Polymorphobacter megasporae: one gene and its partner. The protein of the gene in region 1 interacts with the protein of each later gene in a pairwise test. Links are inferred from orthologs where the notes say so. Each region holds a gene or a part of one and is shown on either strand. Other genes may lie near its edges. The genes, in order: gyrA and gyrB.

Evidence for each region.
Region 2: the proteins of gyrA (region 1) and gyrB interact in binary tests that used the Escherichia coli proteins (3 or more experiments, as listed by UniProt). The link is inferred for Polymorphobacter megasporae from one-to-one orthologs.

Annotation. Positions count from the first base shown.
Region 1 is NZ_CP081848.1:3,192,494-3,204,705, reverse strand. Bases 5,290-8,511 are described here. They hold gyrA (DNA gyrase subunit A), read left to right. Parts: upstream 5,290-5,626; coding sequence 5,627-8,311; downstream 8,312-8,511. Other genes in these bases: KTC28_RS14945 (CorA family divalent cation transporter), read right to left, coding at 8,481-8,511; KTC28_RS14955 (hypothetical protein), read right to left, coding at 5,290-5,325. Also shown: methylenetetrahydrofolate--tRNA-(uracil(54)-C(5))-methyltransferase (FADH(2)-oxidizing) TrmFO, read right to left, coding at 1-1,056; KTC28_RS14970 (hypothetical protein), read left to right, coding at 1,942-2,487; KTC28_RS14965 (hypothetical protein), read left to right, coding at 2,484-3,077; KTC28_RS14960 (SDR family oxidoreductase), read right to left, coding at 3,081-4,106; more of KTC28_RS14955, read right to left, coding at 4,243-5,289; more of KTC28_RS14945, read right to left, coding at 8,512-9,485; KTC28_RS14940 (chloride channel protein), read right to left, coding at 9,571-10,905; KTC28_RS14935 (DcrB-related protein), read left to right, coding at 11,029-11,484; KTC28_RS23175 (PAAR domain-containing protein), read left to right, coding at 11,485-12,212. UniProt on the Escherichia coli protein: A type II topoisomerase that negatively supercoils closed circular double-stranded (ds) DNA in an ATP-dependent manner to maintain chromosomes in an underwound state.
Region 2 is NZ_CP081848.1:187,704-199,765, reverse strand. The notes cover bases 2,253-5,324. They hold gyrB (DNA topoisomerase (ATP-hydrolyzing) subunit B), read left to right. Parts: upstream 2,253-2,627; coding sequence 2,628-5,021; downstream 5,022-5,324. Other genes in these bases: KTC28_RS00950 (PEP-CTERM sorting domain-containing protein), read left to right, coding at 5,203-5,324; recF (DNA replication/repair protein RecF), read left to right, coding at 2,253-2,520. Outside these bases: KTC28_RS00965 (cryptochrome/photolyase family protein), read left to right, coding at 1-1,420; more of recF, read left to right, coding at 1,453-2,252; more of KTC28_RS00950, read left to right, coding at 5,325-6,306; KTC28_RS00945 (hypothetical protein), read left to right, coding at 6,795-7,169; ATP-dependent zinc metalloprotease FtsH, read right to left, coding at 7,250-9,184; tRNA lysidine(34) synthetase TilS, read right to left, coding at 9,302-10,288; tol-pal system protein YbgF, read right to left, coding at 10,269-11,150; KTC28_RS00925 (helix-turn-helix domain-containing protein), read right to left, coding at 11,147-12,062. UniProt on the Escherichia coli protein: DNA gyrase negatively supercoils closed circular double-stranded DNA in an ATP-dependent manner to maintain chromosomes in an underwound state.

The DNA of each region.
Region 1 (12,212 bases):
GAAGCGCAGCCGCGGCTCGGCGCGGAGGCGGAGCTGGTCGTCGAGGAGGATCGGCGACTTGATGAAGGTGTTGCGGTGGAGCCCGCCGAGCCGCGCGAACTCGGCCTTCTCCAGCCCCGGAATCGTGCGGAAAACGCGGACCTGTTCAGCGTGCTTGAGCTTGGTCTGGAAGCCGACGATGTTCCACAGCGTTCCCAGCGCATTGTCCTGCCGCAGCTGGACCACCGCCCAGGCCCGTCGCCCGGTTGCGGGATTGGTCAGCCCGACCGGCTTCATCGGCCCGAAGCGCGGCGTGTTGACCCCGCGCTCGGCCATCACCTCGATCGGCATGCAGCCGTCGAAGTACGGCGTGCCTTCCCATTGTTTGTATTCGGTTTTCTCGCCGTTCAGCATCGCTTCTACGAAGGCCTCGTACTGCGCCTTGTCCATTGGGCAGTTGATGTAGTCCTTGCTGTCGCCCTTGTCCCAGCGCGACTGGAACCACGCCGTGTCCATGTCGATCGAGTCGAAATGGACGATCGGGGCGATCGCGTCGAAGAAGGCGAGGGCGTCCTCGCCGGTGCGTTCGGCAATCCACGCGGCGAGCGGTCCGGCGGTCAGCGGGCCGGTGGCGATGATCACCTGGCCCCATTCGGGCGGCGGCGCGGCGACGAGTTCGCGGCGCAGTTCGATCAGCGGTTCGGCTTCGATCGCAGCGGTGACGGCATCGGCGAAGGCGTCGCGGTCGACCGCGAGCGCCGACCCGGCGGGGACGCGCGCGGCATCGGCGCAGCGCAAGATCAGCGACCCCATCGTTCGCATTTCCGCGTGGATTAGCCCGACCGCATTATGCTCGGGATCGTCGGAGCGAAAGCTGTTCGAGCAGACCAGTTCGGCAAGCGCGTCCGTATGATGCGCGTCGGTCTTGTGCGGTCCGCGCATCTCGTGGAGGACGACCGGCACTCCGGCGCGGGCGATCTGCCACGCGGCTTCGGACCCGGCGAGGCCGCCGCCAATGATGTGGATGGCGTCTGGAGCGGAATGAGAAATCGAAAGGCCTTTCGATGCTGCTGGCAATACGCGGCTTAGCTTAGGCCCGACGCCCCCGCTTTTCCCGCAAAAATTGGCGGTTCGCGCATCTGCTAAGGTGTAAACCGGTGAAGCCACTGTAATTAATAGCAATAGTGCCGCACAAACACGCGCACACAGTCCGCACATCGACGGTCACTTGCGGGCATGGCGTGAGCCGCGGGTTTCGGTGCGACTGGTGATCACCTCGGCAGCTCAGCGCGAGATCAATACGCTAAAACCGTGCGTCGAGTCGCAATTCGCTGGCAAGGCGTACGAAGCCGTCTAAGTACTCTGTACCAGCCTGTGCCCGTTTCCGTACAGTTCGCCAATATCGCTGCCAATATCGTGCGAAAGACATGTACGATGATGCTGGAAAATCCACACTGAGTAAAGACAATTGCATTCAAGCCGACGCCATATTGTCGCATGGCGGCATTCCCGGACGAATGCCTTGCCGCTCCACCACAATGACAGATAACACGCTAGCAGATTCGGTAAACGAGACTTTTAGTATCCCGTGTGTAGCGTATTGATTTTTGGTCTATCTTCTATGCGCGCGAAGGGATGCAGCATTGTCAGGTCGCGTGGGGTGGCTATTGGTGGCCGCGTTATCTGTGCTGTTGGTGATGTGTTGGGTAATGTTCGGCGAGACGCCAGTCACGGGCGGCGAGCGTGACCCGATGATCGAGTTTCGGCAGTAAGCAATGAACCGAGGATCGCCCTGGCTTGCACGTGATTAAGGGCGTCTTAATTTCTGTGATTCGACCCGACGCTTCTGCGAGCAAGCCAGAGGCGCAGCAGTAATTGCAAATACATGGCGGCCCATCTGCACCGTCCTAGTTGGCGACTTCTCCTGACGATGGTATAACCGGCCAGCGGGAGTGGTCGGGGATGCGGTTCGCGCTGTTCATCGGATTGATCGTCGTGTGGGCGACGTCGGCGTCTGCCGAGACCGTCGGCACGTCGCAGCAGGCCCAGACCGTCGCGCCGAGCGTCGCGCTCGACCGCCCGCAGGCACTGACCTGCGGCGCGGCACCGGCCGCCGACCAGATCAACCGATTGGTCGCGGTCGTCCGGCAGATGTTTCCCGACCCGCATGGCTTCAACGCCGGGCTGGCGGCCGAGGTCGGCCAGCCTTGCCAGCGCAACCGCGCCGCGGCGTATCTCATCAACGTGATCGCAGGGAATAATTGGGCATTTACGCCCCGCCCGGGGATGGCGATGGCGTCCGCCCCGCTCGGCCCGATCGCCTGCGGCCCGTCAGCGCACAGTGCCGCGCTCAACGCCGTCATCGCCAAGATCCGCCCGCTGTTCGCCGATCCGGGTTCCTTCAACGCCAACATCGGATACCTTTCGAAGCAGCCGTGTGTCGACGGTCGCGCCACGCTGTTTGTATTCAGACTGATGGCCGACAATAATCTGGCCTTCCACCGTTGAGGCGTTGCGCCGCTGCTCTGGCGCTGCTCGCCGCCGTTGTCGCGGCCCCCGTTCCGGCGCGTCACGCGCCACCGGCCGTCACGACGACCATCGCAACCCCAGCAGCGACGACCGACACCGTGCCGCTGCTCACCGACGATCAGGCCGACCCGACCGCCGGCGATCCCGAGGTCAAGCAGCTGTCGGTCGAACTCGCACGCGGTCAGCTAAGGGCGTTGATCGGCCGCGTGCGGTTCGCTGCAGCGCTCGACGACTATCAGGCGGAGATGTATCGGCACCACCAGTTCTGGACCGATGCCGCCGCAATCGCGGTCTATGCCATCACCTTCTTCGGGCTGATCTGCGCGGGCGTCCAGTTCCGCCTGTTCGCGCGATTGCGCGGGACCGAGGTCCACGACGACGCCGCGAGCGCAGGCTCGGTCGAATTGCCGGGAGGAGCCAAGATCAACTCGCCGTTCCTCGGCGTGATCGTCCTGTTCCTGTCGCTCGGCTTTTTCTACCTCTATCTGACCAACGTTTACCCGATCCTCAGCGTCGCCGAGATCGAGGCCAAGCGCACCGCCGCGAGCAGCCAGCCCGCCGACAAATAAGCTCTAGTTACCGACGCTCCGCTTGCGGCCAGCGATCCGTGCCACCGCCAGCCCGGCGACTGCTGCCGCTCCCGCCAATCCAACCGCAAGCCACGGCCTCAGCTGGGCTTCCAGCCAAAGGCTCTGGGTGCGGACATACACGTCCTGCTTGCTGTCGATCGCGCTCGCTCGCGTCTCCCACAGATTGTCGGCGCGGTCGGCGGGAGGGTCCTTGTCGAAGGTCTGAAGTGCTTCGCCGAAGCGCTCGAGCGCAAGGTCGGTCAGCCGCGGAAAGTGCTGCGCCAGCGCGGTGCCGAGGACGCCCGTCCCGCCGATGCTCAGGCCGCGGCGCGGATTTGCGGCGGCGAAGACGATTGCGCGCGCCACCAGCCGCGGGTCGTAGATCACCGGCGGCAGCGTGATCGGATGGCCGGTGAAATTGCGCGCGTGTTCGGGGAAGGGCGTGTGGATTGCAGCCGGACGGATCAGCGTGACCGACACCGGCAGGCCGTCGGCCTCGACCTCGGTGCGGAACTCGTCGGTGAATCCCTTCACCGCGTGCTTCATCGCGCTATACGTCGCCTGCAGGATCACGGCGCGATCGGATTCGATGCTGCCAACATTGATGATCGCACCGCCGCGCTGCTTCATATGCGATAACGCCGCCAGCGAGCCGCGGACCGTGCCCCAATAGCCGACGTCGAACACCCGCCGCTGGTCGTCGACCGGCGTATCGACGACGCGTCCGATAGGAGCCGCCGCCGCGTTGTTGACCCACGTATCGATCCTGCCGAAGCGGGCGATCGCGGCGGCGCCGATGCGCTCGGCGGCATCGGGGTCGGCGATGTCGGCGGCGACGGTCTCGATCAGTGCGCCGCTGGCGGTCAGCCGCGCCTGCGCATCGGCGAGCGCTTCGCGGTTGCGGGCGGTCATCACTACTTTCGCGCCAGCCTGAGCAGCGGCTTCACAGGTGGCGAGGCCGATCCCACTCGACGCGCCTGTGACGACGATGACCTGATCGGACACGGGCTTGAGACGGACGGCGGGCATGGTAATTCCTCGGGCTGACGTCGATCAACCCCAGCCGGACGACCCCGGTTCCAGCCCTTCAAACTGGCGTTTTGCCGCGCCCGCGTCGACGTATGCTCCGGCGACGGGAGGCACGACAGGTCGACATCGATGGTTGCTAGGTCGTGGCTATTGTCGGCCTCTCGCCGCTCAGCATATTAAATGCCGCCTCGAAGGCCTTGGGTTCCTTCTTGCGGAATGAGCGGCGCATATAAATCGGCGAGAGCGGCGTGCCCCAGGGGTCCGTCTTGCGAAACCCGACGATGTCTGCGGCGACGATCGGCCCCCATTGCGCGATCTCCTGTTCCATTGTTCCCCACTTCTCGCCACTGGCCGGCACGACGTAGCCGCCGTGAACCAGCGTCACGTAGACCCACGCAGGGACTTTATTGAAGCGGCTGCCGAAGTATGACGCGAGATGCGGGTTGCGGCTCGTCGAGATATATCCCTTCAAGCATTCCTGTGAGAGCATGTTGCCAAGATGGAATTGCTCCCCTTGGGTTATTTTGCGCCACATAAGATAGTCGACAAGCAGTTTCTTGGCGTTGCCGCTCGTAATCGTTTGATCGATCGAAGCAAGAAAATCAGCCTTGGTGACGGTTCGCTTGTAACGCCGTTGCATGTAGTCGATAAAAAAGCCCGAAATTACGTTTTCGAGGTAATAGCGATCGGTTCGGCTTGACGGCGGCGAGAAGCCGCCGCTGGCGGTCAAGACCTGCGCCGGTCCGCGCGAGTCGCCGCGGAAGGTGATGGCATTCGTTCGCGGAATTTGTTTCATATAAGCCCAGTCCTCTGGGAATCCGCTTTTGGAATGTGGGTTCGTTACATTTACATGGGGATTATAAGCGGTCGTATCGCGCACCGCTGGCTGTTCTCGTCGGCCGATCGCAAGGCTGTCGGGCGCCGCTGGTTTTTCCCGTCGGCCGATCTGGACGCCGCCGCGTACCGCCCCTGCTGCGGGCTCGGCCCGTTTCCACATCGAATCGATCAACTGCTGGGTCATCATGTCGATCGGCGTATATTCGTGGGGGGTAATCGGCGTGATCTGCGGATAGGGGTGATGCTTCCCGCCACTGAGTTCGTATTTGAGCTTGGGGTTCATCGCGAAGACTTCGAACTGGGTGATCGCCCAGCCGATCTCGTTGCTGTGCTCGTCACCCGAAGTCGACTTTGGTTTATAGGCGCTGCTGAAAAAGCTCATCCTGTCATCCCCATTTGCCCCGGCCGCCGTCTGCCATGCGCGCGTTACGATATCGTAACGATAGCGACGGCTCCTTAATAGGGCGATCTTTCGGCAACCACGTCGCGCGACGGTCAGAGCGCCGGATCTCGCTTCCTCTCGCGAAAAGTCGCCGCAACACTGGTAAGGGCAACATCGCGCAGCCGAGCATGGCGCGTGGATTGGGTTGCCGCTCAAGACAGCCGGAAAAACTGGCCTTTTGCGCCCGCATCGCCTAGATATGACACCTCCGCGACAGTCGTCGCACGACAGGTAGAACCCCTTGGCCGACCCGACCACGCTTCCCCCCGGCGAACCCGATATCAAGCCGGTCTCGATCGTCACCGAGATGCGGACGAGCTTCCTCGATTACGCGATGTCCGTCATCGTCGCGCGCGCGTTGCCCGATGTCCGCGATGGCCTCAAGCCCGTCCACCGCCGCATCCTGTGGGGCGCGCACGAGAGCGGCTTCGTCGCGGGCAAGCCGTACCGCAAGTCTGCGCGCATCGTCGGCGACGTCATGGGTAAGTACCACCCGCACGGCGACAGCTCGATCTACGACGCGCTCGCGCGGATGACGCAGGACTGGTCGATGCGGCTGCCGCTGATCGACGGGCAGGGCAATTTCGGCTCGATGGACCCCGATGCCCCGGCGGCGATGCGCTATACCGAGGCGCGGCTGGCGCGGGTGGCCGACGAGCTCCTCGCCGACATCGACAAGGACACCGTCGACTTCATCGCCAACTACGACGGGTCGGAGCACGAGCCCGCTGTTCTCCCGGCGCGCTTCCCGAACCTGCTGGTCAACGGCGCGGGCGGCATCGCGGTCGGCATGGCGACCAATATCCCGCCGCACAACCTCGGCGAAGTGATCGACGCGACCCGCGCGTATATCGACAATCCGGCGATCACGATCGACGAGCTGATGGGGTTCATTCCGGGCCCCGACTTCCCGACCGCCGGGCTGCTGCTCGGCACCTCGGGCATTCGCCAGGCGTATCACGCCGGGCGCGGCAGCGTGATCATGCGCGCGCGCGCGATCGTCGAGGAGGGCAGGGGCGAGCGCCGCTCGATCGTCCTGACGGAAATCCCGTACCAGCTCGGCAAGAACGGGCTGGTCGAGAAGATCGCCGAGGCGGTCAAGGACAAGCGGATCGAGGGCGTCTCCGACCTGCGCGACGAGAGCAGCCGCGAGGGTGTTCGCGTCGTCATGGACCTCAAGCGCGACGCGGTGCCGGAGGTCGTGCTCAACCAGCTTTATCGCCACACCCCGGCGCAGTCGTCGTTCGCGATCAACATGCTCGCGATCCGCGGCGGGCGTCCCGAACTGCTCAATTTGAAGGACGTCATCGAGGCGTTCGTCAAATTCCGCGAAGAGGTCATCACCCGGCGCTCGAAGTTCGAATTGAACAAGGCGCGCGATCGGGCGCATGTGTTGATCGGGCTCGTCGTCGCGGTCGCCAACCTCGACCGCGTCGTCGTCATCATCCGCAGCAGCGCCTCGCCCGCCGAGGCCCGCGCTACGCTGATGGCCGAGCCGTTCGCGCGTGACGAGATCGCGCCATACCTGTCGCTTATCGAGGACGGCGAGACCGAGGCGACGCCGGTCGTCGACGGCCCGTACCATCTCGACGACATCCAGGTCCGCGCGATCCTCGAACTCCGCCTCGCCAAGCTGACCGCGCTCGGCCGCGACGAGATCGGCACCGAACTCAAGGAAATTTCGGTCAGCATCGCCGAGCTGCTCGAGATCCTCCGCGACCGCGCCAAGCTGTACGCCGTCCTCCGTGGGGAGCTGAACGGCTCCGATCCGTTCATCGACAAGCGTCGGACCGAGATCGTCACCGCCGGCGACGACATCGATGACGAGGACTTGATCACCCGCGAGGAGATGGTCGTGACGGTGACCATGACCGGCTACATCAAGCGCGTGCCGCTGTCCGACTATCGCGCACAAAAGCGCGGCGGCAAGGGCCGGTCGGGGATGTCGACCAAGGACGAGGACGTCGTCACCAACCTGTTCGTCACCTCGACGCACACGCCCGTCCTGTTCTTCAGCAGCGCGGGCAAGGTCTATCGCCTCAAGGTGTGGAAACTGCCGCTTGGCGGGCCGAACGCCAAGGGCCGCCCGATGGTCCACATGCTGCCGCTCGACAAGGACGAGACGATCACCACCGTCCTGCCGCTGCCCGAGGACGAGGCGGCGTGGGAACGGCTCCACGTCATGTTCGCGACCGCAAAGGGTTCGGTGCGGCGCAATTCGATGGATGCGTTCACCAACATCAATGCGAACGGCAAACTCGCGATCCGCTTCGACGACGGCGACGACGACCGGCTGATCGGGGTCGCCTTGTGCGATGCCGCCGACGACGTTCTGCTGGTGACGAAGAACCGCAAGGCGATCCGCTTCGCCGTCGAGGACGTCCGCGAATTCGTCAGCCGCACGTCGACCGGCGTGCGCGGGATCGCGCTCAACGGCGACGACGCGGTGATGTCGATGTCTGTGCTCAAGCCCTTCGATGCGACGCCGCAGGAGCGTGAGGACTATCTCCGCGCCGCCGCGTGGAAGCCCGAGCCCGGCGAACGCGCGCTGTCCGAAACCCGCATGGCGCAGTTCGCGGCGGCGGAGGAGTTCATCCTCACGGTCACCTCGAACGGCTTCGGCAAGCGGACGTCGGCGTTCGAATACCGCCAGTCGGGGCGCGGCGGGCAGGGTATCGCGACGATCGCCGACTCCGAACGCAACGGCACCGTCGTCGCGAGCTTCCCCGCGACCGACGCCGACGAAATCATGCTCGTCACCGACCAGGGCAAATTGATCCGCACCGAGGCGAAGCAGATTCGCATCATGGGTCGCGGCGCGCAGGGGGTCATGTTGTTCCGGGTCGATGGCAGCGAGCATGTCGTCTCGGCGGCGAAGATCGGCGACGAGGTGGTTGGCGAGGCTGCGGACGACACGGCTGGCTGAGGCGCTGGAACGAGCGAAACGATCGCATCCTAAATTGTCATCCCCGCGAAAGCGGGGACCCAAGGTCTCCACCTGTTGTGACTTTGGGTCCCCGCTTTCGCGGGGATGACAGCAGTTTGATACAAGAGCTACCCACCCCAGCGCTAAGCTATTGGCGAAAATACCCCCGCTACTGCCGGAAAAACCCCCGCGCCCGGAGCCACAGGAACACCGCCGCCGCCGACCCGGCGACGAGCGCCATCGCCAACGCCGTCCCATGTGCCGCCGTCGTCCACGGCAGCCCCCCGGTGTTCATTCCGAAGATCCCCGTCACCAGCGTCGCCGGCAGCAGCAGCGCGCTGAGGATCGACAGCAGATACAGGTTGTCGCTAGTCCGCGTCGCGGTCTGCATCTCCATCTCCTCGCGGAGCAGCCGGACATTGCCCTGGATCGCGAGCATGTCGCCTTCGACCGCCGCCGTCCGCTGGGCATGCTTGGCGACCGCCGGGAGCAGTTCGCGCGGCACCGCGTCGTCGTCCTCGAGCCTGGCGAGAATTGCACGCAGCCCGCTCATCTGCCGCGACACCTGGATCGACCGCTTGCGGACCACGAGCAACGCGCGCGCATCGGGCTCGTGCCCATCGTCGAGCAACGCGTCCTCCGCCGCCTGCACCGTTGCGGTCAGGTCGGCGGAGACCTCGCTCGCGACCTGCGTCACCCCCGACAGCAGCAGGTCGAGCGCCGCCGCCGTCGTCGCCGGGACCGCGCCTGCCTGGATGCGGCGATGGACGACATCGATCGCGCACAAGGGATGGAGCCGCGCGGTGACGACGCAGCCGGGCAGCAGCAGCACCGTCAGTGCGCCCATCTGCGCCGTCGCGGGCGTGTCGAAATCGCGTTCGAAATCGTGGACGATGAACGCAATCGCGTCGCCGTCGACGAGCGCTCGCTGGTGGCGATCGACCGACAGCAGCAGCTCGCGAACATCGGCGGGCAGCGCGCTATCGTCGAACCAGCGCCGCGTCCATTGGTCGGCGAGGCTGACATGGAGCCAGCGCAGCATTCCCGGCGGCGCGGCGAAGGTAATGTCGGGCAGCGCGGTTTCGATGGGCTCGGCTCCGGCCGCCGAAATGTCGAACCCCCAGATCAGCCCCCGCCGCGCGCCGACGGTCGCAGGCTCGATAGCAGCGTTCATCGATCTTCCCTCCGCTGCCCTTGCGCCGAGCGATACGCGGCGGCGGCGTTGCGGTCGAGCCGCGATGCCCCGACATCCGCCACGCTCAGCCCGAGTGCGCGGCTCCGGCCGGCGCGGGGACGCCGAACGCGCGCGACAGGCCGTGGTACAGCCGCTCGCGGCAAACGATCGTGCTCGCGACCTCGGCGATCAGCGCGGTGAAGAACAGCGGCAGGATCATGCCGCGGCTCGCCGTCGTCTCGGTGATGATGATCACCGCGGTCAGCGGCGCGCGGACGACGCCGACGAAATATCCGGTCATGCCGAGCAGGACGATCGCACCCGCCGGATCGTCGGGGAACAGCGGCGTCAGCAGGTTGCCGACGCCGGCGCCAACCGCGAGCGACGGCGCAAACACCCCGCCCGGAGCCCCCGACAGCGTCGTCGCGAGCGATGCACCGAACTTGGCGACGCCGAACCACAACGGCTGGCCGTGCCCCTCCACGAGCATCTTGGTCGCGTCATAGCCGGTGCCCCATGTCAGCCCGCCGCTGACGATCCCGAGCACCGCCACCGCCAGCCCGCACAGCGCTGCGAAGACCACCGGGCGCGACGTCAGCCGCCGCTGCCACCGCTTGTGGCCCGTGGCGAAGCCGAGGACGAGGCGGCTGAACAGCCCCCCGGCGATCCCGCCGACGATCCCCGCCGCCGGAGCCGCGAGCAGCACCGCACGCAGTGCCAACGTCTTATGCATCTCGCCGAAATAGACATAATCCCCGGCGACGCCGAGGCTGACCATCCCGGCGATCATCACCGCGCCCATGACGAGGATCGCGACGCGCTGTTCGTAGGCGGCGGCGAGCTCCTCGATCGCGAAGGCGACCCCCGCCAGCGGCGTGTTGAACGCCGCCGCGACCCCCGCCGCGCCGCCGGCGATATAGACCCCGGCGCTCAGCGGCACGCGCAACACCCGGTGGACCGCGACCATCACCGCTGCGCTCAACTGGACCGTCGGGCCCTCGCGCCCGGCCGACCCGCCCGCGAGCAAAATGCCGAGCGTCAACCCGATCTTCGCTGCCGCCGCGCGGACCGACACGAGCTTCTGGCTCTCGGGCGCATCGGGAACCCGCGCCGCGGCCATCACCTGCGGGATCCCCGACCCCCGCGCCTCGGGCACATACCGCCGCGTCAGCCAGACTACGCCTGCGAACATCGCCGGGGTCAGGAGCAGCGGCGCATACGGCGCGGCGTGGACGATCTGCACGAACCCCGCGCGAGCGAGATCGCCGCCCTTGGCAAAGGCGAGCGCGACCAGCCCGAGCACCACCGCCCCGATGCCAGTCGCCACCCGCCGCCGGACAGTGTCGACGGTGCCGGGCTCGACGGCGAAGGTACGCGTGATGCGGTCACCGAGGCGGGTGAGGAAAAGGGGAGGGGTCATTGCCGCGCGCTTGTCGTCGCGACAAGCGGGGGATGCAAGCGACGGGGTGTGCCATGATGGTGTACGCTGGTCCGCTAGCGGCTTGTCGATTGCATGCGACAGTCGGAGCGGCGATAATCGCGCATGGCCTTGTATAGAATCGATGTCGCCGCCTTCGATGTCCCAGCCGACTGGCGCGACCAGTCGATTACGGCGTTCAGGCTGCCGGCGGCACCAGATGGCGGTGATGCCAGCTTCGTCGTGACCCGCGACGACGGGAAGGGAGTCGACCCGTTTGTCGCTTATTATGACAAGCAGCGGAAAATCTGTGCCGATAGCCTGCCGGATTTCGTCGAATTGAAATCCGAGATGATCAACGTTCAGGAGCGCGACGCGGCGTGGTTCGAGTTTACGTGGTCGAAGGAGACGACGACGCTGAAGCTCAGGCAGATTTACGTCGATTGCGGCCTTTTCGTCCTGATCTTCACACTGACATGCACGCCCCGCGATCAACCGCTGTTCGAACGTCCGTGGCATGCGCTGATGAGCACGATCGTGTTCGATCGCCTCGACACGACTCCCACTTTCCCAGTTCGCTGAATGACGGCGACTGCTCAGGCGGCAGCGCGGATCGAAGATGAGATCGCGCATGGTTTCGGCCTCGCGGCGATGGTCGCGGGGGCGCTCGTTGGTGTCCTGGCGGGTGCCGCGGTCGTCGCGGCGACCGCGGCAACGGGCGGACTGGCGGCGGTCGTTATCGCCGGAGCGGTGGCGGGGGGTGGACTTGCCGGCGGGCAGATAATGTCCGGGCTGTCGACGATCTTCAATTTGCCGGAGCCGACGACCGGCAAGATCGCAACGGGGTCCCCTAACGTCAAAACCAACAAGCGATTTGCCGTTCGCGTGACCGACGATGTTGCCGATGGCTGTAGCGGTGCGCCGATCAATCACCCGCCATGGCCATTTACAATCGCGGTTCAGGAGGGCTCCGCGACCGTCAAGATCAACGGTCTGCCGGCCGCCCGGCTGACATCGAAGCTGACGTGCGGCGCTCATATCAAGACCGGGTCGCCCAATGTCGTGATCGGCGGGGAAACAAAGCGTGCCGGTTTCGTGTTCGATCTCGAAGCCTGGACCAAGACCGGGCTCGAGGTGCTCGGTATGGGTGCCGCCATCGGTGGTGCCCTGTTTGCGGCGGCGGTTGGTGCCGCGGCGTTCGGCGGCTACCTCGCAATCGGCGCCCTCGGCTATGGCGGGATGGAGGGACTCGGCAAGATCGGCGATGCCCTCGGGCCGGGATATCGCGATCTGCTGCAAGGCGTCGCCGG
Region 2 (12,062 bases), 3.0 Mb from region 1 along the record:
GAAGAAGATCGCGCTGATCCTGTCGGCGATGCGGCACTTTGCCGACGAGTTGCGCGCAGCCGGCTGGACGGTCGACTATGTGAAGCTCGACGACGATGGCAACACCGGCAGCTTCACCGGCGAGGTTGGGCGGGCGATCGAGCGGCACCACGCGACCAGCATCCGCATCGTCGAATCGGGCGAATGGCGGGTCGCGGCGATGATCGACGGCTGGGCGGCGCGCTTCGGCGTGCCGGTCGAGGTTCTTCCCGATGACCGCTTCCTGTGCAGCCGCGCCGACTTCGCCGAATGGGCCGCAGCGCGCAAGCGGTTGATCATGGAAGATTTCTACCGCGAGATGCGCAAGCGGACGGGGCTGCTGATGGCGTTCGGCAAGCCAATCGGCACGCGCTGGAACTTCGACGCCGACAACCGCAAGGTGCCGCCGCGCGGGCTCAACTACCCGGCCCCGCCCGAGTTCGAACCCGATGAGATCACGCGCGAGGTGCTCGACCTCGTCGGGCGGCGCTTCGGCGATCACTTCGGCGATCTCGACCCCTTCGGCTTTGCCGTCACCCGCGCGCAGGCGCTCGTCGCGCTCGACCATTTCATTACCGTCGCGCTGCCCCGCTTCGGTGATTATCAGGATGCGATCGTGGAGGGGCAGGCGTTCCTCTACCACGCCATCCTATCGCCTTACCTCAACTGCGGACTGCTGACCGCGCACGAAGTCGCCCATGCCGCCGCCGAGGCCTATGCCCGCGGCGACGCGCCGCTCAATGCCGTCGAGGGCTTCGTTCGCCAGATCATCGGCTGGCGCGAATATGTCCGTGGCATCTACTGGCACGCCGGCCCGGGGTATAAAGACTCCAACGCCCTCGGTGCGACCCGCGACCTCCCCGACTTCTACTGGACCGGCGACACCGACCTGCGCTGCATCGCCCAATCGGTCGCACAGGTCCGCGCGCACGCCTACAACCACCACATCCAGCGGCTGATGGTTCTCGGCAATTTCGCGATGCTGATCGGGGTCGAGCCGGCACAGATCGAGGATTGGTTCCTCGTCGTCTACGCCGATGCATATGAATGGGTCGAGCTGCCCAATGTCCACGGCATGAGCCAGTTTGCCGACGGCGGCTTGCTCGGGTCTAAGCCTTACGCCGGCGGCGGCGCGTACATCGACCGGATGAGCGACCATTGCGGACGGTGCCGCTACGACGTCAAGCAGAAGACCGGCCCCGACGCCTGCCCGTTCAACGCACTCTACTGGGATTTCCTCGCGCGCCACCGCGAGCTGCTTAAAGGCAATTCGCGGCTGTGGCGGATGTACGACGGCTGGGACCGGCTCGGCCCTGAGCGGCAGGCGGCGACCCGCGCGAGCGCGGCAGCGTTCATGGCGACGCTCCCGCCGGCGGCGCGGGGATGGGCGGTGGCGGAGTGACTTGCTAGGGTCGCGGCCCTAGGTCTTTGGCAATGTCGACGATCGCCCGCCTGACGCTGACCGACTTTCGCTCGCATGTGGCGGCGGACATTGCGCTCAAACCCCGCGCGATCGTCATCACCGGCGACAATGGGCAGGGCAAGACCAATCTGCTCGACGCGGTTTCATTGCTGTCGCCTGGGCGCGGCCTTCGCGGCGTCGCGTTATCGGACGCCGCGCGCTCCGACGGCCCGGGCGGTTGGACCATTGCCGCCGAAGTCGCGGCACCCGGCGGCGCGGTCCAGATCGGCACGGGCACCGATGCCGCTGCTCCTGACCGGCGAGTGGTGCGGATCAACGGCGCGGCGGCGCCGATTGCGCGGCTGGGCGAGTGGCTCGGCGTGCTGTGGCTGACCCCGGCGATGGATCGGCTGTTCGTCGATACCGCGAGCGCGCGCCGCCGTTTTCTCGACCGCCTCGTCCTCGCGCTCGAACCGGGCCACGGCGGCGAGGTCACGCGCTACGACGCGGCGATGCGCGCCCGGACCCGATTGCTGACCGGCGAACTCTCCGCCGACCCGGTGTGGCTCGCGGGGCTCGAGCGGGCGATGGCCGAGCATGGTGCAGCGGTCGCCCGCGCCCGCGAGGCGACAGTCGCCGCGCTCGGTGACGCGCTCGCTGTCGCCCCTGGGGACTTTCCCCGCGCGACCGTGATCCTCGACATGCAAGCGAGCCCCGATCTTGCCGCCACGCTCGCGCGCAACCGCGCCGTCGATGCCGCCGCCGGGCGCGCAACCGCCGGGCCGCACCGCGCCGACCTGATCGTGACCAACGCCGCCAAGGCGCAGCCCGCCGCGCGCAGTTCGACCGGCGAGCAGAAGGCACTCCTCCTCGGCCTCGTCCTCGCCCATGCCGGGCTTGTTGCGAGCCGGACCGGACGCCCGCCGATCCTCCTCCTCGACGAGGTTGCCGCGCACTTGGATCCCGCGCGCCGCGGCGCATTGTTCGACCGGCTCGCGGCGGGCGGCGGGCAGGTCTGGCTGACCGGCACCGAGGCGGAATTGTTCGCCGGGCTGGACGCCCAGCGCCTCGTCATCGAGCACGGGATCGTCGCTCAGTAGGCCTGTGCTTTGGCCTCGCGTACGCGCGCGGGAGTCCCTATATGGATGTGACAGTTCCGCGCGGTTCTCGCAGCGTTAAGGGTTCACATTTGTCCGACGAAACCAACATGGCCGAGGCTGATTACGGCGCGGATTCGATTCAGGTCCTCCGCGGTCTCGACGCAGTCCGCAAGCGACCCGGCATGTACATCGGCGATACCGACGACGGCTCGGGCCTCCACCATATGGTCTTCGAAGTCAGCGACAATGCGATCGACGAAGCCCTCGCCGGCTATTGCGACCGGATCGACATTCGCCTCAACGCCGACGGCAGCGTCACCGTCGCCGACAACGGCCGCGGCATCCCGACCGGCATCCACTCCGAAGAAGGCGTCAGCGCCGCCGAACTCGTGATGACCCAGCTCCACGCGGGCGGCAAGTTCAACAATTCGGACGAGAACGCGTACAAGGTTTCGGGCGGCCTTCACGGCGTCGGCGTCAGCGTCGTCAACGCCTTGTCCGAATATCTCATCCTCCGCATCTGGCGCGAGGGCCACGAACACAGCATGACGTTCAAGAACGGCGACCCGCAGGCGCCGCTCGCAATCGTCGGGCCGCAAGGCGACCGCCGCGGCACCGAGGTGACCTTCCTGCCGTCGCCGGTGACCTTCAAGATCGTCGAGTTCGACTTCGCCAAGCTCGAGCACCGCTTTCGTGAACTTGCGTTCCTCAACTCGGGCGTCCGGCTGTTCCTGACCGACGCACGCCATGCCGAACACGTCACCACCGAGCTGTATTACGAGGGTGGCATCGCCGCCTTCGTCGCCTATCTCGACAAGTCGAAGACGTCGCTGATCCCGGCGCCGGTCGCGATTCACGGTGAGCGCGACGACATCTCGATCGACGTCGCACTCGAATGGAACGACTCGTATTACGAGCAGGTCCTCTGCTTCACCAACAACATCCCGCAGCGTGATGGCGGCACTCATCTCGCGGCGTTCCGCGCGGCGCTGACCCGCACCCTCAACACGTACGCCGAGAAGTCGGGCGTGTTGAAGAAGGAGAAGGTGACGCTGACCGGCGACGACATGCGCGAAGGGCTGACCGCGATCATCTCGGTCAAGCTGCCCGACCCCAAGTTCAGCAGCCAGACCAAGGACAAGCTCGTCAGCTCCGAAGTCCGCCAGCCGCTCGAAGCGCTGATCGCCGACAAGCTTGCCGAGTGGCTCGAGGAAAACCCGAACCACGCCAAGACGATCATTTCGAAGATCATCGACGCCGCTGCCGCGCGCGAGGCGGCTAAGAAGGCGCGCGACCTGACCCGGCGCAAGGGCGCGCTCGACATCGCCTCGCTCCCGGGCAAGCTCGCCGACTGCCAGGAGCGCGACCCCGCCAAGTCCGAGCTGTTCCTCGTCGAGGGTGACTCGGCCGGAGGCTCGGCAAAGCAAGGGCGCAACCGCGCGTACCAGGCGATTCTGCCGTTGCGCGGCAAGATCCTCAACGTCGAGCGCGCGCGCTTCGACCGGATGCTGTCGAGTCGCGAAATCGGGACGATGATCCAGGCGCTCGGCTGCGGCATCGGCCGCGATGAGTTCAAGATCGAGAAACTGCGCTATCACAAGGTCGTCATCATGACCGACGCCGACGTCGACGGCGCGCATATCCGGACGCTGCTGCTGACGTTCTTCTACCGCCAGATGCCCGAGCTGATCCATGGCGGCTATCTCTACATCGCCCAGCCGCCGCTCTATAAGGTCAGCCGCGGCCGGTCGGAGGTCTATCTCAAGGACAATCCCGCGCTCGACGACTATCTCGTCGACAGCGGCCTCAATGGGCTGCTCCTCGAAACATCGAGCGGCGAACGGCGCGGCGGCGACGACCTGCGCGCGCTGACCGAACACGCGCGCCGCCTCAAGACGCTGATGACCTATGTCCCGCAGCGCTACGACCCGCGCGTCATCGAGGCGCTCGCGCTGACCGGCGGCCTCGCCCCCGATCTCGACCGCGCCGGGCTCGCCGCCGCCGCATCGCGGACCGCGGCATGGCTCGACCTGACCGACGACGTCCAGGGCTGGGTCGCCGAACCCGCAGTCGACGGCGGTTATCATCTCAGCCGGGCGCTCCGCGGCGTCACCGACCATTATATCGTCGATCCCGCGCTGCTCGCCTCGGCGGAGGCGCGCAAGCTCCACGCCCTGGGGTCGGAGGAGGCGGCAACCTACGCCGCCCCGGCAAAGCTCGGGGAGCGTATCGTCCGTCGCCCGTCCGAACTGCTCGACGCGGTACTCGATGCCGGTCGCAAGGGGCTAAGCATCCAGCGCTACAAGGGGCTCGGCGAGATGAACGCCGAACAACTGTGGGAAACGACGCTCGACCCGCAGGCGCGCGCACTGTTGCGTGTCACCGCCGACGACCTTGAAGGGGCAAATCTGACCTTCGAAACGCTCATGGGGGAGGTCGTCGAACCGCGTCGCGCCTTTATCCAGGACAACGCCCTGTCGGTGGCAAACCTCGACGTTTGATAGAGCCATTCAAATGGCTCTTCGAAAACTGTCGGGATTCTTTACACCACCGAAACGGATAGCGGGACACGTCGTTACGCGATCGTACTAAATCAACACGTTACGTTATCGTAACGTGTTGGCACGGTCCTTGCTCATATTCTCCGGGAGAGCACCAAAGATCAGTTCCCGGAGAATTTTGATGAACCGCACCACCGCCGCCTCACTTGCCGCGCTCGCCGCAGCGCTCGCGATCACGACGCCGGCCTCGGCCGCGCTGACGATCTTCGCCGCTTCCGATGCGACGACGAACAGCATCGGCTACACCAACCAGGACACCTACACCGACACCAGCAATGCCGCGACGACGGTGTCACACTCCGCTGTAGCTCCGGCCACGATCCACGGCACCTATACCGCTGCACAGGTCGGCAAGACGATCACCGTCAAGGCGGTGACTGTTGTCCATCCTGCGGTGACGACGAATAACCCCGACGGCACGACGACGACGTCGGCCTACACCTCGACGACGACTGCGGGCTATTCCTACAAGGTTACCGCAGCGGGTACGGCCGGCACCGGGACCGCAACCAAGACTGTTCCGGCGTATCTCGCGACCACGGCGGGGGCGTCCGTCGTTCACAAGCTGAGCGGCAACGCCGGTGTGCTTTCGAACATCTCGAACGTTTCGACCGGAGCCTATGCCGGGTCGACCCTCACGAACTTCAGCTTCTTGAACAACGCGCTAGCAAGTTCGGTTAACAGCAAGGCCTCTTACTTCACGCTGACCGCGACGTCGTCGACCCAGGCGACCTCAACCACGATCCCCGGCTTCGGCACGTTCCTGACCCAGCCGCTCCTGACGGGCACATTCCAGTTCCTGTCGGCAACCGCCTTCAACATCGGCAACTATCATGTCAGCGTCGGTGACGTTTTCCTGAGCGGCAGCTTCAGCGGTGCCGGCATCGGTGCGTTGCTCAACGGGTCGACGGCGAGCATCCTCGCGTCATCGGCTGCAGGGAACAGCGTGACCTTCAACGACAGCGCGTTCCTCAACTTCACCAATGTCGTTCACACCGATGCCACGTTCAACATGAATGCTATCGGGGGCGGGGTCGGCGTTTCAAACTCGAAGAGCTCGCTTAAGAGCTTCACGTCGTCGGGGTCGACCCAGTTCGCTTCAGACCCGACGCCGCTTGTCGCGCTCGTACCTGAGCCCGCCATGTGGGGTCTCCTCGTCGTTGGCTTCGGCATGGTCGGTTTCCAGACCCGCCGCCGTCACCGCGCGACGAGCGTGACGGCCTAAACAGCCTTCAACCGCGCCGCATGGCGCGGATTATTCGAGAAAACGCGCACTCCGGTGCGCGTTTTTTTGTGGTTTGTGGCCTGGCTGGCGCCCTTGAGCTAGGGATGGCACGGCCAGTGCAAGCTCGGATTCGCGCAGACGAGCGTCGAAGCGAATGATTATAGTTCGGGCTGCAATACACCCTCTCTGTGCAACGTTCATCCAAACGGTGCATCCGTGTGCGATGCGCCGATAAGTTGGGGAGTGCCCGATCGCCCACGGCAGCCGCCCTCAGTTCGCGGAATCCTTGCGGTCAAAAACCGCTGTCCTACAGGACCATTGACCCCCTAGCGTCAACGGATGAACCGATTTGCCCCACAGCAAGACGCCACCACGCTCGCGGCTGAAAGGCCCAACCCTGCTCGCGAAGGTGCAATCCGGTCGGGCTCTTCTTCCCGATCATCGATGTCCGGTGCTAATCCGCGCTCGTCGCTCGATGGATATTGTCTGTGATGCCGACATTGCGTGCACGTCACGATGGCTGGACCGAGGCTCGGCAAGCAGTTTTTCTCGCTGCACTCAACAGCGGCGCGGGGATTGCAACCGCGGCGACCGCCGCCGGTATGTCGCGCGAGAGCGCTTCGCGCCTGCGCCGTAACCCGCGCGCCGCAGATTTCGCGGCACGCTGGGACGAAATCGACTCGACGAACACGGCAGGTCGTGACCTGACGGCGCTGCTGAACGACGAGAATTACGTGTCCGCGCGGACCGTCGGCAACAGCCGGATGGAAATTCGCTCCACCGAACCCCGCTTTGACAGCTGGCTCGTCCGGCGACTTAACTCGATGCAGAAAACGACGTCCAAAAGTGTGAACTTCGTGTGACCTTTCACCGATGCCACGTGAGCGCCACCGAGCGAGACGGGCCGCGGAGGGTGGCTATACCACCCTCCGCGCGCGCCGGATCAGACCTGCGGTGCGGGCTCGCCGAAGCCGCCGCGACGACCGGTCTTAGGGATCGCCGACAGCCCGGCACCGAGCGCCACCGGGGTCGTCGAGCGAATGTCGTTGCGGTCGACCCGCTCACCCGCCAGCACCCGCTTGATCTCGTCACCCGACAGCGTCTCGAGCTCGATCAATGCTCCGGCCAGCGCGTGAAGTTGGTCGATGTTATCGCTCAGCACCTGCTTCGCGCGCTCATAGCCGTGCGTGACGATCGACTTGACCTCGGAATCGATCATCCTTGCGGTCTCCTCGGACACATTCTGGGTCCGGGTGACGCTGTGCCCGAGGAACACTTCCTCCTGGTTGTCGCCGTACTTGAGCGGCCCGAGCTTGTCGGACATGCCCCACTGGGTGACCATGTTCTTGGCGAGGTCGGTCGCATAGCTGATATCCGACGACGCGCCGCTCGACACCTTATCGTGGCCGAAGATCAGTTCTTCGGCGACGCGCCCGCCCATCGACACCGACAGGTTGGCGTACATCTTGTCGCGATGGTACGAATAGCTGTCGCGCTCGGGCAGCCGCATGACCATGCCGAGGGCACGGCCGCGCGGGATGATCGTCGCCTTGTGAATCGGGTCCGACGCGGCCTCGTGACACGACACGACCGCGTGGCCAGCCTCGTGATACGCCGTCATCTTCTTTTCTTCGTCAGTCATGACCATCGACCGGCGCTCGGCACCCATCATGACCTTGTCCTTGGCATCCTCGAACTCCTGCATCGCGACGAGCCGCTTGCCGCGACGGGCTGCCAGCAGCGCCGCCTCGTTGACGAGGTTGGCGAGATCGGCACCCGAGAAACCCGGGGTGCCGCGCGCGATGACCCGGCCGTTGACGTCGGGGGCGAGCGGGACCTTCTTCATGTGGACCGCGAGGATCTTCTCGCGCCCCTCGATGTCGGGACGACCTACGATGACCTGGCGGTCGAAACGGCCCGGACGCAGCAGCGCGGGGTCGAGGACGTCGGGGCGGTTGGTCGCCGCAACGATGATGATCCCTTCGTTGCCGTCGAAGCCGTCCATCTCGACGAGGAGCTGGTTGAGCGTCTGCTCGCGCTCGTCGTTACCACCGCCGAGACCCGCGCCACGGCTACGGCCGACGGCATCGATCTCGTCGATGAAGATGATGCACGGTGCCGACTTCTTGCCCTGCTCGAACATGTCGCGAACCCGGCTCGCGCCGACCCCGACGAACATTTCGACGAAGTCCGACCCGGAGATGTTGAAGAACGGCACGTTGGCTTCGCCGGCAATCGCGCGGGCAAGCAGCGTCTTGCCGGTACCCGGCGGGCCGACGAGCAATGCGCCCTTTGGGATCTTGCCGCCGAGGCGGTTGAACTTCGACGGGTCCTTGAGGAACTCGACGATCTCCTGAAGCTCCTCGCGCGCCTCGTCGATACCGGCGACGTCGTCGAAGGTAACGCGGCCTTCCTTCTGCTGGAGCAGCTTTGCGCGCGACTTGCCGAAGCCCATCGCGCCCTTGCCCGCACCGTTCTGCATCTGGCGCATGACGAGCATCCAGATGCCGATCATGATGATGAAGGGCAGCATCGTGACGACCAGCTGACCGAGCAGCGAGCGGCCTTCCTCGGGCTTGGCATCGAAGCGGACACCCTTTTCACGCAGATGCTGGACGAGCTGGGTGTCACCGGGGTTGTAGGTGGTGAATTCCTCGTCGGTCGTCAGCTTGCCAACGATCTCGGAGCCGCGAATCTCGACCGATTTGATCGCGCCATCATCGATCTTCGTCAGGAAATCCGAATAGCCGAGCTTGCCCGTAGCCGTCGCGGTCGACGGCCCTTGGACCAGAGTCACGACAACGGCGAGGACGAGCAGGATGACGACCCACAAGCCAAGGCTCTTGATCCACGGATTCGGCGGGCGCTTTTCGGCCATAATACGGCACTTTCGGTTCGGCGGCTGAACGACGAAGATAGGCATGTTACGCGCCCGCGCAATCGTTTCGCGGGTTTTGATGGTAAAGAAGCGTCGTCCGGTCGCATCTTCCCCCGATTACCGGCGCGGCGCGGCGACCTTGGCAGCCCAAATTGCGTCGCTGGCGGTCGCGCGAGCGGTCACTGCGACTCCGGCGATCGTGCCGCCGAGTCCAGCATCGAGGCGTCCGAGCAGCCGTTCGACAGCGGGCCCGCGCGGCGTGGCAGCGGGCGCGAGGACTGCGACAGCGCGGACGAGGAGGCGTCGCGCCAGCTCGCGCGGCAAGCCGGCAGCATCGATGGTAATGTCCGCCGCGCTTACCGTGACCCGCCCGCGCCAAGCGATGTCGGCGGTCCAGACCAGCGCGGCTTCGACCTCGGCGAGATGCGCCGCGCTTGCGGCAAGGCGTTCGGGCGCGAGCCACGAGGCGGCAGCAAGAACGGTCCGCGCCTGCGTCCGGTCGTAGCGCGGAGACCGATTCGAGGGGTCGTCGACCGCGACCCATCCCGCAGCGGCGACGACGTCGGCAAGGTCGGTTTTGGTTGCTTCGAGGAGCGGGCGGAGCAAGGCGACTCCGGGGGAAAGCGGGCGCCGCGCGCGAATTCCGGCGAGGCCGTTGCTCCCGCTGCCGCGCGCCAGTCGTAACAACAGGGTCTCGGCCTGGTCGCCCTGATGGTGCGCGGTCGCGAGCCAGCCGATGCCATGCGCGAGGCAGTGGTCGGTCATCAGGCGGTAGCGCGCGGCCCGTGCCGCGGCCTGAAGGTTGGACGCGGGACGGGGCTCATCCCAGCGGAGCGTCGTGTGAATGATGCCAAGCGAAGCGGCGTAGGTCGCGACCACCGCCGCTTCGCCAGCCGACTCGGGGCGAAGGCCGTGATCGACGGTCAAGACGCGAAGTCGGCAGCCGAACACGCGATGAGCCAGCAGCATCAGCGCAAGGCTGTCGGGACCACCCGAGACTGCGACGGCGATCGCCTCGTCATCGTGCAAGCGCCGTCCGATCAATGCCGCGACGGTGGCGGCAAGGTCGGGCGTCAACGTCGGGTCAGGCGTCGCACTTTGCATCCTTGCGCGACTTCGCGGCCGCCGACTTGAGCGCCGGGGTCAATGTCTCGCCGTACACCGATTCGAGCTCATTCAGCGATCGGCACGCCTGGTCGGGCTTCTTGAGCGCGGCGAGCGCGTTGCCGAGCCACAACAGGCTGTCGGGCGCGCGGTCGCCCTTCGGATATTTTTGATAGCCGTCGAGGAAGGCCTTCGCCGCCTGGGCAAAGCTGTCCTGCGCCATGAAGCTACGCCCGAGCCAATATTGCGCGTTGCTGGCGCGCGCCGACTTGGGATTGTTGGTCAGGAAGTCCTGCATCGCCGTCTCGGCGCGCGAATAATCCTTGGCGACATAAAGCGCGTAGGCGGCGCGCCACGTGTCCTCGATCGAAGCCGGGGTCGCCGCGACATCGGGCTTGGCGGGGGGCTTGGCCGGAGTGCGGATCGGGGGAGCGACTGCGGCGTCGGGCGCGGCAACCGGCGCGGCGTCGGCAGCCGGAGCGACTGTCTTGGGTCCCTCGATCGCGGTCAGCCGGAATTCGGTGTCGCCGCGGAACTTGGTCAGCGTCTCGTCGAGCTGGCGCAGCTTGAACTGCGCTTCCTCGACCTGGCCCGTCAGCGTCCGTTGCTGGCGTTCGAGCGCATCGACGCGCGCGGTCAGGTCGGCGAGCGCAGAACTTGCCGGCGTGCCGATCGGTTCGGCGGGCGCGCTCGTCGCGGGCGCGATCTCGGGCGTGAAAAAACGCGGATCGCCGCCGGGAAAGACTTTGCGCTGGACCGCGCGCATCTGGGTTTCGAGCGTGCCGACGCGCTTATCGAGCCGCTCGTCCTGCGCGAACGCAGGTGTGGCGAGCAGCAGCATGGCGAGAACGATGGCCTTCATCGCGGCGTGGCCGGGGCGGCGAGGCGCGCACGGAGGTCGGCGGCGTCGAGGCTGACGTTCTTGACCGTTTCGACCGGCCCGCCGAGCGACGGCAACGCGCGCCCGTCGACGCTGATCTGGAGCGCCCCGGCGCGTCCGGTCCACAGTCGCTGCCCCGGCACCGGCGTCACCTCGTAATGCTCGCCCTTCGCCAGGACGCCGGTCTTGACGGTGACGACCTTGCGCGCGGTGGCATCGTATGCCGAGATGCGGAACCACGCATCGTCGCTCGCAGTGATGACGATGTGGCCGCTTCCCGGCGCGGCGGGCGACATGGCAACGGGGGCAACGGCCGGAGTGACTGCAGGTGAGGTGGGCACCTCTGCAGCGGGCGTGCCGGCGATTGCCGTCGAATCGGCTGCAGGGGGTGTGGCCGGGCTGGCGGCTGCGGTCTCGGCGGGCGACACCACGGGCGGCGCCGCTGCGACGACCGGCGCAGAGGTCGGGCGCGAGGCGCCATCGAACGCGCCTGCGCTCCACGCGACGACGGCGGCAATGACGGCGAGCACCGCGACGATGCTCACGGTCACCAGTCCGCGCGGGGGCAGGCGGCGTTCGTCGAGCGGCGACATCGGCGGCGGCGCGGGGACGTGCGCGACCTTGCTCGTCTCGGCGCGAAACTGGGCACCGGCGGCTTCCGGATCGACGCCGACCGCGCGAGCGAAGGCTTTTACGAACCCGATCGCATACGGCAGCGCGGGTAAGGAATCATGAGCGTCGGCCTCGATCGCCGCAAGATGGCGGACGGGGACGCGCGTATCGCGGGCGATGTCGATCAGTTCCAGCCCGGCAGCAGTTCGCGCATCGCCGAGAATTGCGCCGACGCGGCGGCCATGAGCAAAATCGTCGCCTGCGGCAGTGACTTCGGTGTCC